Regions from separate parts of the Promicromonospora sp. NFX87 genome, predicted to be linked through region 2. Evidence: riboswitches for the same ligand, from Rfam matches in the RefSeq annotation. Region 2 holds a riboswitch; each other region holds the start of a gene.
What was found. Region 2 has a riboswitch for S-adenosylmethionine ahead of metE (5-methyltetrahydropteroyltriglutamate--homocysteine S-methyltransferase). Riboswitches for the same ligand answer to the same signal wherever they lie in the genome.
Positions count from the first base shown of each region.

Region 1: another riboswitch for S-adenosylmethionine. It lies ahead of ACNYC2_RS16225 (LLM class flavin-dependent oxidoreductase); the one in region 2 lies ahead of metE (5-methyltetrahydropteroyltriglutamate--homocysteine S-methyltransferase).
Region 3: another riboswitch for S-adenosylmethionine. It lies ahead of ACNYC2_RS26595 (aminotransferase class V-fold PLP-dependent enzyme); the one in region 2 lies ahead of metE (5-methyltetrahydropteroyltriglutamate--homocysteine S-methyltransferase).

Region 1 is NZ_CP183413.1:3,599,800-3,603,065, reverse strand. It holds gene ACNYC2_RS16230 (GH92 family glycosyl hydrolase) at 1-1,291, shown strand, start outside; SAM riboswitch class IV at 1,536-1,646, shown strand; gene ACNYC2_RS16225 (LLM class flavin-dependent oxidoreductase) at 1,944-3,116, shown strand; gene ACNYC2_RS16220 (rhodanese-like domain-containing protein) at 3,181-3,266, shown strand, end outside.
Region 2 is NZ_CP183413.1:2,593,411-2,596,676, forward strand. It holds gene metE (5-methyltetrahydropteroyltriglutamate--homocysteine S-methyltransferase) at 1-1,388, opposite strand, end outside; SAM riboswitch class I at 1,397-1,499, opposite strand; gene ACNYC2_RS11565 (type 1 glutamine amidotransferase domain-containing protein) at 1,768-2,472, shown strand; gene ACNYC2_RS11570 (LysR family transcriptional regulator) at 2,554-3,266, shown strand, end outside.
Region 3 is NZ_CP183413.1:5,928,480-5,931,745, reverse strand. It holds gene ACNYC2_RS26610 (O-succinylhomoserine sulfhydrylase) at 1-80, opposite strand, end outside; gene ACNYC2_RS26605 (rhodanese-like domain-containing protein) at 77-526, opposite strand; gene ACNYC2_RS26600 (phosphotransferase) at 757-1,542, shown strand; SAM riboswitch class IV at 1,587-1,700, shown strand; gene ACNYC2_RS26595 (aminotransferase class V-fold PLP-dependent enzyme) at 1,732-3,153, shown strand; gene ACNYC2_RS26590 (amidase) at 3,202-3,266, opposite strand, start outside.

The DNA.
Region 1 (3,266 bases), 1.0 Mb from region 2:
GGCCGCGGCGCTCGCGGACGCGCCGGGCACGCCCGAGGACCGACGGCGCGCCCTGCGCTCCGATGCCGCCTACCTGCGGCAGAGCTCGCTCGGGTACGTGCACCTCTTCGACGCGGGGACCGGGTTCTTCCGGGGGCGCGGCCGGGACGGTTCGTTCGGCTCCGGCCCGTTCGACCCGGACGAGTGGGGCGGCGACTACACCGAGTCCGACGCGTGGAACTTCCTGTTCCACCCCGTGCACGACGGCGCGGGCCTGGCCGCCCTGCACGGCGGCCGCGAGGGGCTGGAGCGGCTGCTGGAGCGGTTCTTCGCCACGCCGGAGCGGGCGGACAAGCCCGGGACGTACGGGTCCGTGATCCACGAGATGGTCGAGGCGCGCGACGTGCGGATGGGCCAGTTCGGCCAGTCCAACCAGGTGTCGCACCACATCGCCTACGCGTGGCTGTTCGCGGGACGGCCGGACCGCGCCCAGGCGACCGTGCGCGAGGTCCTGGCGCGGCTGTGGACCGGCAACGAGATCGGGCAGGGGTACCACGGCGACGAGGACAACGGCGAGATGTCGGCCTGGTACGTCCTCTCCGCACTGGGGCTGTACCCGCTGGAGATCGGGTCCTCGCGCTGGGCGGTCGGCTCGCCGCTCTTCGAGCGCGCGGTGGTGCACCGGCCCGACGGCGACCTCGTGGTCGAGGCACCCGGCGCGGCCGACAGCTGGTACGTGGCGGGGCTGGAGCTGTCGGACGTCGATGGCGCGGCCCGGGCGGTCGAGGCTCCGTCGGTGGAGCACGGCGACCTGACCGGGGGAGCGACCCTCCGGTTCGCCATGTCCGGGACGCCGACGAGCTGGGGGGTGCCGGCGTCTGCCGACCCGGGGCGCGGCCTGGCGGGTGCGGGGCCGGACAGCGAACCGGTCCGGCCGTGGCAGCGGGCCGACGGCGGATGGCACGGCGCCGACGGGCCGCTGCCGCGGCTGACGGACGGCGACCTCACGACGGCTGCCGAGGTGGCGGGCGTGCTCGAGTGGCGTCCGTCCGGCGAGGCCCCGGAGGGTGCGGTGCTCCGTGCGTACACGCTGACGTCGTCGGCGGGGTCTGCGGGGGACGCGCAGCCGCCGTCGGCGTGGCGACTGGTCGCGGACGACGGCCGCGTGCTGGACGAGCGGTCGGGCGAGCGGTGGCCCTGGCCGGGCCAGCTGCGCCCGTTCGTGCTGGCCGAGCCGATACCGCTGACCGGACTCCGGCTGGAGCTTCACGACGGTGGGGCGCTGTCCCAGGTGGAGTTGCTCGTCGCCTGATCGACGCCGACTTCGGTTACTTGCATGGGACGTCCTGCGACTTCGGTCCTTCGCCACGAGATCGGTCAATCAGCTGACCGATCTCGTGGCAAGGACCGAAGTCATGGGCCCGGCCACCCCGAACTAGTTCCGGTATGTGAGATCTGGCCATAGATCGTTGACTTCTATCGGTTCCATTCGTATGTTCTCTGACATCCAGAAGAACCGCACTAATCCGATCGGAAAGATGTAGTAACGCTGGACAGGTCATGAGCTCCGACGCGAAGCCCCGGCTGGTCGGACGGCAACCCCCCGCGCGGGTGGGTGCCCCGGGTGAGGACCAGGCCACCGCCGCCGGCGGATGACAACACGCGTCGCTCGCCGCTGGGCGAGCAGGTGAGGAGAACCACGATGACCCGGAGCGCCGCCCCCGCCGTCCACGTGCCCCTGCCGTCCTGGAACGTCTCCCCGCGGGCTGGTGCTGCCCCGCGCACGGGTATGTGTTGTCGCCGTTCCTGCCGCTGACCGCGGCAGACCCGACCCTTCCTCTCCCATACCTTCCGGCAGCCACGCTCCCGGGTGACCCAGCAACGCCGAAGCGCACAGACCGTGCGCCGCCGGCCGGGTCGTCCGGGTGCCGCCGCGCAGCCGTAGCCCCGAACGGAGCCCTGCCGTGCCGTACCCACCGCAGCCCACGTCCATTACCTCCGCCTCCTCCTCGCTCCGTCCCGTCGTGCTCGGCGTGGACCTGACCTCGGCCGGCGCCCGTCCCGGCGCGCACCGCGCCCGCGGCCCGATCCCGCCCCGTCCGTTCGACGGCGAACGCTTCCTCCAGCTGGTGCGCGCCGCCGACCGCGGCCTGCTCGACCTCATCACCCTCGACGAGGACTTCCTGCTGCACCCCGGCCGTGGCCAGGTGACCGCCCGGCTCGACACGGTCGTCGCGGCGGCCCGCGCGGCACGGGTCACGACGGGGATCGGCCTGGTCGCCGCCGTCGACACCGTCCACACCGAGGCGGCGCACACCGCCGTCGCCCTCAGCAGCGTCGACCGGGCGAGCAGCGGCCGGGCGGGCTGGCAGGCCGTCCGGCAGACGGCGGTCCCGGAGCCCGACGAGGCCTGGGCAACCCGCGTCGACCTGGGCATCCAGTCCGTGAACCGCGTCTGGACGGGACGTCCCGGCACCGGATCGGGTGCGGTCGAGGTGGACGCCGAGGGCCGCTTCCGCGTCGACCACGACGGCATCCGGTTCGCGATCCGCAGCCGCCCGACCCGTGCCGGCGGCAGCGGTGCGGCACTGTCCCGGGTGCGTCCGCCGGTCGTCCTGCGCGTGCGTTCCGAGGCGAGCGCCAGGCTGGCGGGGCGCACCGCCGACGTCGTGCGGATCGCCGTGCCAGATGCCGCGCAGGCGGTCCGGCTGCGGCGCCTTGTGCGTGACTCGGCGCTGTCCGCCGGACGCGACCCGGAGGAGGTGCGGGTGCTCGCCGAGGTGTACGTGGTGCTCGCCGCCGAACGGGCCAGCGCCCGGGCCCGGCTGGAGCTCGTCGAGGCGCTCGAAGGTCCGGAGCCGGGGCGCGGCGCGCACGTCGTCGCGGACACGCCGGACGAGCTGGCGGTCCTCATCGCCGACTGGGCGGCCGTCGGCGCCGCCGACGGGTTCCTCCTGCGGCCGTCGTCGCTCGGCGCGGACCTCGACGCGATCACCGACCGGCTCGTACCGGCCCTGCAGCGGGCCGGGCTGTTCCGCACCGAGCGCACGGAGACCACGCTGCGCGGATCGCTCGGGCTGCCAGACGCCGCCGCCGCTTCCCGCGCCCTGCCCACGGGCCGGCTGCTGAGCGCCTGACGGCGCTCCGGCGATGGCCCTCCGACGGGCCGCCGTCCCCCATCGATCCTCAAGGAGAAACACCATGAGCACCCCTGAGCTGCGCAACCCCGAGAACGCCGGCGCCAAGGTCGCGGGCGGAGCCCTGCTGATCGACGTCCGCTCCGCCGC
Region 2 (3,266 bases):
GCCTGCTGGGCCGCGGCCCGCTCGGCGTACGGCGCGCGTTCGACGTCGGCGGGGGTCAGGGCAGCGGTCCGCTCGCGCACCTCCGGTACGACGACGCCGGGCGCCTCCGCGCGGGACCGCACCGCGGCCGTCGACTCGGCGAGCGCGTCGGCGACCGCCGTCCGCCCGCCGGTCAGGCCGGTCGCCAGGGTGACGACCTCGGCGACCTTCTGGTCGGCGAACGCGAGCCACGACTTCAGGCCGGCGTCGAGGCGGGGCTCGTCGGCGACGTCGTGCGGCACGTGCAGCAGCGAGGTCGAGGTGCCGACGGCGACCGCGCCGGCCCCGAGAGCCGTCAGGCCCTCCAGCGTGGTCAGGCGGGCGTCGAGGTCGGCACGCCAGATGTTGTGCCCGTCGACGACGCCGGCGACCAGGGTCTTGGTCTTCAGGCCGGCGACGGGGCCGGTGGGGACGGCGCCCTTGACGAGGTCGACGGCGATCGCCTCGACGTCGAGGCCGGCCAGCAGGGCCAGCCCGTCGCCCACCTCGCTGCGCAGGTCGCCGTACGGCGCGGTGACCAGGATCGCGGGACGCTCGGCCGTACCGGTCGCTCCGGTGGCGGGGGAGAGGTCGGTGGCAAGCTGCGCGTAGGCCCGGCGGACGGCGTCCGCCACCTCGTCGAACGGGACGTCGAGCAGGTCGGTGACCAGCGCGGGCTCGTCGAGCTGCACCCAGGGCGCGCCCGCGGCGGCCAGCGCGCGCAGCACGTCGGCGTAGGCGGCGACGACGTCGTCGAGCCGGTCGAGCGGGCGGAAGCCCTCGGGGGCGCCGTCCGCCGGCTTGCTGAGGAGCAGGAACGTCACCGGGCCCACGAGCGCGGGGCGGGTCACGACCGCCTGGCCGCCGTCGGCGGGCCGGGCGAGCTCCGTGAACTGGCGCACCACTCGGTCGTCCACGAACCCGATCGGGGTGTCCGGCCCGATCTCCGGCACGAGGTAGTGGTAGTTCGTGTCGAACCACTTGGTCATCTCGAGCGGCGGCTTGTCGCCCTCGCCGCGGGCCAGCGTGAAGTAGCCCTCCAGGGAGAGTGCGCCCGCACCTTCGCTGGTCGAGCCTGTCGAGACCAGATCCCGGAACCGCTCGGGCACCGCGCCCAGCAGGGCGACGGCGTCGAGCACCTGGTCGTAGAACGAGAACGAGCCGGGGACGGCGGCCGCGCCGTCCAGGCCCAGTCCGGCGAGATGCCGGGCGGTTGCCAGCCGCAGGTCGCGGGCTGTGGTCTCCAGCTCGTCAGTGGTGGTGCGTCCGGCCCAGAACGACTCGACGGCGCGCTTGAGCTCGCGTCGTCGGCCGATGCGCGGGTAGCCCAGGATCGTGGCGTGGGGAAGGTGCGTGAACTCGACTGCCATGCGTATCAGCTCCATCGGACCTGGCGTTAGCACCTTGCCCGGAATTGGCGCTCCGGAGGCAGGTTGCTGCGGTGTCGTTGAGCCAGGACTCTCGACCGCTCTGGATGATTGACCTGGATCGTAAGCGTGACCGCGATGTGAGCGGAAAAGCGTCCACCCCTCAAGACGATCGCATCGTGGCTGGTGAGCGGCCGAAAAGTGTGCCAAGCGGCTGACCATGCGGTTGCTGCCAGGCGAGGCCCCGATCTGGCAGCAGGTGCATGGTCAAATCGGTGCCATAAGCAGAGTTATGACCGCGCGCGGCTGACTCGGCATTCGGTGATGGATGCTGGCGTTCTCCTCACCAAGCACCCCCTCACAGAGAAGGTCGGAACCACCCATGTCGAAGATCCTGATGGTCCTCTCCGCCGCGAACAGCCTGCGCCTGGCCGACGGGACCGCCCACCCCACCGGCTACTGGGCCGAGGAGGTCGCCGCGTCGCACCGCGCGCTGACCGCGGCCGGCGCCACGGTCGACCTCGCAACGCCCGGCGGCGTGCGGCCCACCGTCGACGAGATCAGCCTGGACGAACGGGGCGGCGTGGCCGACGCCGACGCCGCGGAGCACCGGGCCTACCTGGACTCCATCGCGGACGAGCTCGCCCAGCCGCTCGCGCTGGCCGACGTCCGCGCCGACGACTACGACGCGATCTACATCCCCGGCGGTCACGCCCCCATGGCCGACCTCGTGTCCGACGCCGACCTCGGCCGGCTGCTGGTCGCCGCCAACGCGCGGCAGGCGACGGTGGCCGCGCTCTGCCACGGCGCCGCCGCGCTGCTGAGCGCCGAGACCCCGGACGGCGTCTTCGCCTACGCCGGGCGCGCGCTCACCTCCTTCACGGACGAGGAGGAGCGCCAGGGCGGCCTCGGGGACGCCACGCCGTTCCTCGTGGAGACCGCGCTGCGCGAACGCGGCGCCGTCATCAGGACCGGCGCGCCCTGGAGCAGCACCGTGGTCCAGGACGGCAACCTGATCACCGGGCAGAACCCCCAGTCCAGCACCGCGACCGCCGAGGCGGTGCTCGAGGCGCTCGCCGCCCGCTGACGCCCGCCGTCGTGCCGACACGGTTAGCCTGAGCACCAGGCAAGGCTGGGCCACAGCCTCGGGGGACGGATGGTGACGCGCGTGCCGGGACTCGACCTCGTCGCGACGTTCCTGGAGGTCTACCGCACCGGCTCGCTGTCCGCCGCGGCGGAGCGGCTGGGCGTGAGCCAGCCCGCCGTCACGGGTCAGCTCGCGCGGCTCGAGGAACAGCTCGGGGCGCGGCTGTTCGTCCGGTCGCGCAGGGGTGCCGAGCCCACCGAGCGTGCGGTGGCGCTGGCCACCCAGGTGGGCCTGCACGTGGACGGGCTCCGGGCCGCGCTGGGCCCCGCGGACGAGGCCCCTGCGGTCCGGGGGCTCGTCCGGCTCGGCGGTGCGGCGGAGCTGATGACCGTCCGGGTGCTGCCCGCCCTCGCGCCCCTGGTCGCCCAGGGGCTGCAGGTCCGGGTCGCGCTCGGCCTCGGGGACGAGCTCCTGGCCGCGCTGGCCGCCGGGCACCTCGACCTGGTCGTGTCCTCGGTACGCCCCCGGCAGGACGCCGTCGTGGCGACGCCGCTGGTCGACGAGGAGTTCCTGCTCGTGGGCCCGGCGTCGCTGGCCCACACCGTCGACCCGGTGCGGCTCGCCGCCGACCCGGTCGCCGCGCTGTCGCACCTGCCGCTGGTCGCCTACGCGGAGGAGCTCCCGATCGTGCGGCGCTACTGGCGCAGCGAGTTCGGACGGCGGCCGCCCAACACCACGTCCCTCGTGGTCCCGGACCTGCGCGCGGTGCTCGCCGCGGTGATCGCGGGGGCGGG
Region 3 (3,266 bases), 3.2 Mb from region 2:
GGGCGGACGTTCCGGGGCAGCGGCTTGCGGCCGGACCCGCCGGGGGTCGCGTCGGGCGGGAACGCCCCGGTGACCGTCACTGAGCGCCCTCCGTCCAGGGCAGCCCGGCGACCTTCCAGCCCTGCTGGTCGCGGACGCCGTCGGCTCCGGGCGCGCCCTCGAAACCCTCCAGCACGTTGTACGACGGCGCGATGCCAGCCGCCGTGGCGAGCCGCGCCGCGCCGATCGAACGCTGGCCGGAGCGGCACAGGAAGACGACCGGGCCATCCGTGACACCCGCGGCCTTGAGCTCCTCCAGGAACTGCTGGTTGGGGCGGCCACCGGCCCGCACCCACTCGCTGAACACCGGCTGCTTCTCGAGAGACGCCGTGTCGGGGATGCCTATCGCGCGCCACTCACCCTCGGTGCGGACGTCCACGAGGGTGGCGGCCGGGTCGGCGGCGAGCAGGTCCCAGGCCTGCTGGGGCGTGATGTCGCCGGCGTAGCCGTCGGCGGGGCGGGCTTCGATGTGCGCGGGGACGCTCATGTGCTCCTCCATCGGTCGTGGCGGTAGCACCCTCGTCCGTCCTCGCCAGGGGCGGGAACGCTGGGTTGCTGCGGCGTCGTCGTGCCACGTCACTCGGCCGCTCGGGATGGTCGCTGTGATCCTACGACACGACGTCCGGCAGGTGGGATGCCGTCTCGCTCACTGGTCGGGACTACGGTCGGAGTGTGGATGACACTGTGGACAAACCTGTGGAAGCTGTGGATGACGCTGTGGACCACGTTGTGGACGAGCAGGAGCTGACCGGCGGCAACACCACCGGCGTCGTACGGATCGGCGACACCGTCCACCGCGCGGCGGGCCCCTGGACGCCCACCGTCCAACGGCTGCTCGCCCACGTCCGCGCCGCCGGGGTGACCGAGCTCCCCGCACCGCTCGGCCTCGACGACCAGGGCCGGGAGATCGTCTCGTACCTGCCCGGCGACGTCCCCGGCTGGCCCGCTCCGGCGTGGCTCTGGTCCGAGGACGTCCTGGCCGAGGCGGGCCGCCTCCTGCGGCGCTTCCACGACGCGACCGCCGGGTTCCCCCGGTCGGACGCCGTATGGCGCCTCCCGGCCACCGAACCGGCCGAGGTGATCTGCCACAACGACGCCGCGCCGTACAACATGGTCTTCCGCGACGGCCGCCTCGCGGGCCTGTTCGACCTCGACACCGCCTCGCCCGGTCCGCGGGTCCGCGACCTGGCGTACCTCGCCTACCGGATCGCGCCGTTCTCCTCGGACGCCTTCGCGGGTGCCACCTACGACGTCGCGCACCTGGATCCGACGGCGCGGCTCGACAGGCTGACCGAGGCGTACGGAGCGGAGTTCCGGCGCGCGGAGGTGCTGGACGCGATGGCCGACAAGCTCCGCGACCTGGCCGCCTGGTCGGCGGCCCGGGCGGACGGCGACGGGCCGGCCGAGCTGCGTGAGCACGCCGCGATGTACCGGGCCGACGCCGACCGGATCGCCGCGCTCGTCTCACAGCCGGAGCGACCGGATCGTGAGACCAATATCTGAGACGAGCGTTGACAGGAATTTTGCCGCAGCACAGGATGACGTCAGGTCATGAGTGCCAGCGTCAAGCCCCGGCTCGCTGGTCGGCAACCCTCCTACCGCGGTGGGGTGCCCCGGGTGACGACCTGGCCGCGCGCAGCCGCGCGTGGCAAGCGCGGGGGAACCTCCCCCAGGACTGTGCTGGAGGACGTCATGTCTGCAACCACCCTCGCCCACAACGACGCGGTCGCCGACGTCGCCCCGCTGCGGCCCGTCGTCGGCGGCGCGACCCTCGTCCCGCTGGTGGACGGCAGCCGGGTCCCGTACGCGAACCTCGACGTCGCCGCGTCGGCGCCTGCCCTGCAGGCCGTGGCCGACCGCGTCACCCAGGTGCTGCCCCTGTACGCCAGCGTGCACCGCGGCGCCGGGTACCTCTCCCAGGTGAGCACCGCGCTCTACGAGACCGCCCGTCGCACCATCGGAGCGTTCGTGGGCGCCCGCGACGACGACCTGACGATCATCACGCGAAACACCACCGACTCCCTGAACCTGCTCGCGGGCTGCGTCCCGGCGCAGCCCGACGGCGAGCCCGGCCGCGTGCTCGTCCTCGACGTCGAGCACCACGCGAACCTGCTGCCCTGGCAGCGCGGCACCGACGCGACCGTGCTGACCGGTGGCGCGACGGTCGCCGAGACGCTCGACCAGATCCGCGAGGAGCTTATCGACGCCGCCGCCGCGGAACGCCCGTTCGCCCTCCTGGCCCTCACCGGCGCCTCGAACGTGACGGGGGAGTCGCTCCCGGTCGACAAGATCGTCGCGATCGCCCACGAGTACGGCGCCCGCGTGGTGCTCGACGGCGCCCAGCTCGTACCCCACCGCCGCATCTCCCTGGAGACCACCGGCGTCGACTACCTCGCCTTCTCCGGGCACAAGACCTACGCCCCGTTCGGCGCGGGCGCCCTGGTGGGCCGCCGTGACTGGCTCGACGCCGGCACGCCCTACCTCGCAGGTGGCGGCGCCGTGCGGCGCGTGCGCGTAGCGGGCACCGAGTGGCACGAGGGCCCCGCCCGGCACGAGGCTGGATCGCCCAACGTCATCGGTGCCGTGGCCCTCGCCGCGGCGTGCGAGGAGCTCGCCGCGCTCGCCCCCGCCGACGTCGCGGCGCACGAGAACGCGCTCCGCCGTCGTCTCGTGTCGGGGCTCGAGGCGATCGACCGCGTCGAGGTCGTGCGCGTGTGGGCCGACGCCGTCGACCCGGTGGGCGTCGTGACGTTCACCGTGACGGGCTACGACCCGGGCCTCGTGGCCGCGTACCTGTCCGCAGAGCACGGGATCGGCGTGCGCGACGGCCGGTTCTGCGCCCACCCGCTGCTCGGCCGCCTCGGGTTCGACGCCGGCGCGGTGCGTGCCTCGGTCGGCGTCGGCACCGCGGGCGAGGAGGTCGAGCGCCTGATCGCCGCGGTGGGCCGCCTGGTGGCCGACGGCCCGCAGGCCGGGTACGACGTCGTCGACGGGCTCTGGGTAGTGACCGACGACCCGCGCCCCGTCCCGGAGGGCTCAGGGCTCGCGGGCCTGCTGGCGACCGCGGCCCTGGGCTTCGACGAGGACTTCGGCTGCCTCCCGGACGAGGACTAACCGGTGTCAGACGCGCAGGTCACGCGAGTGACCTGCGCGTCTGACACGTCAGAGAGGGAACATCCGCGGGCGGGGGAGCTCCGCCTCCAGCTGGGCCGCCAGCGCCAGCAGCG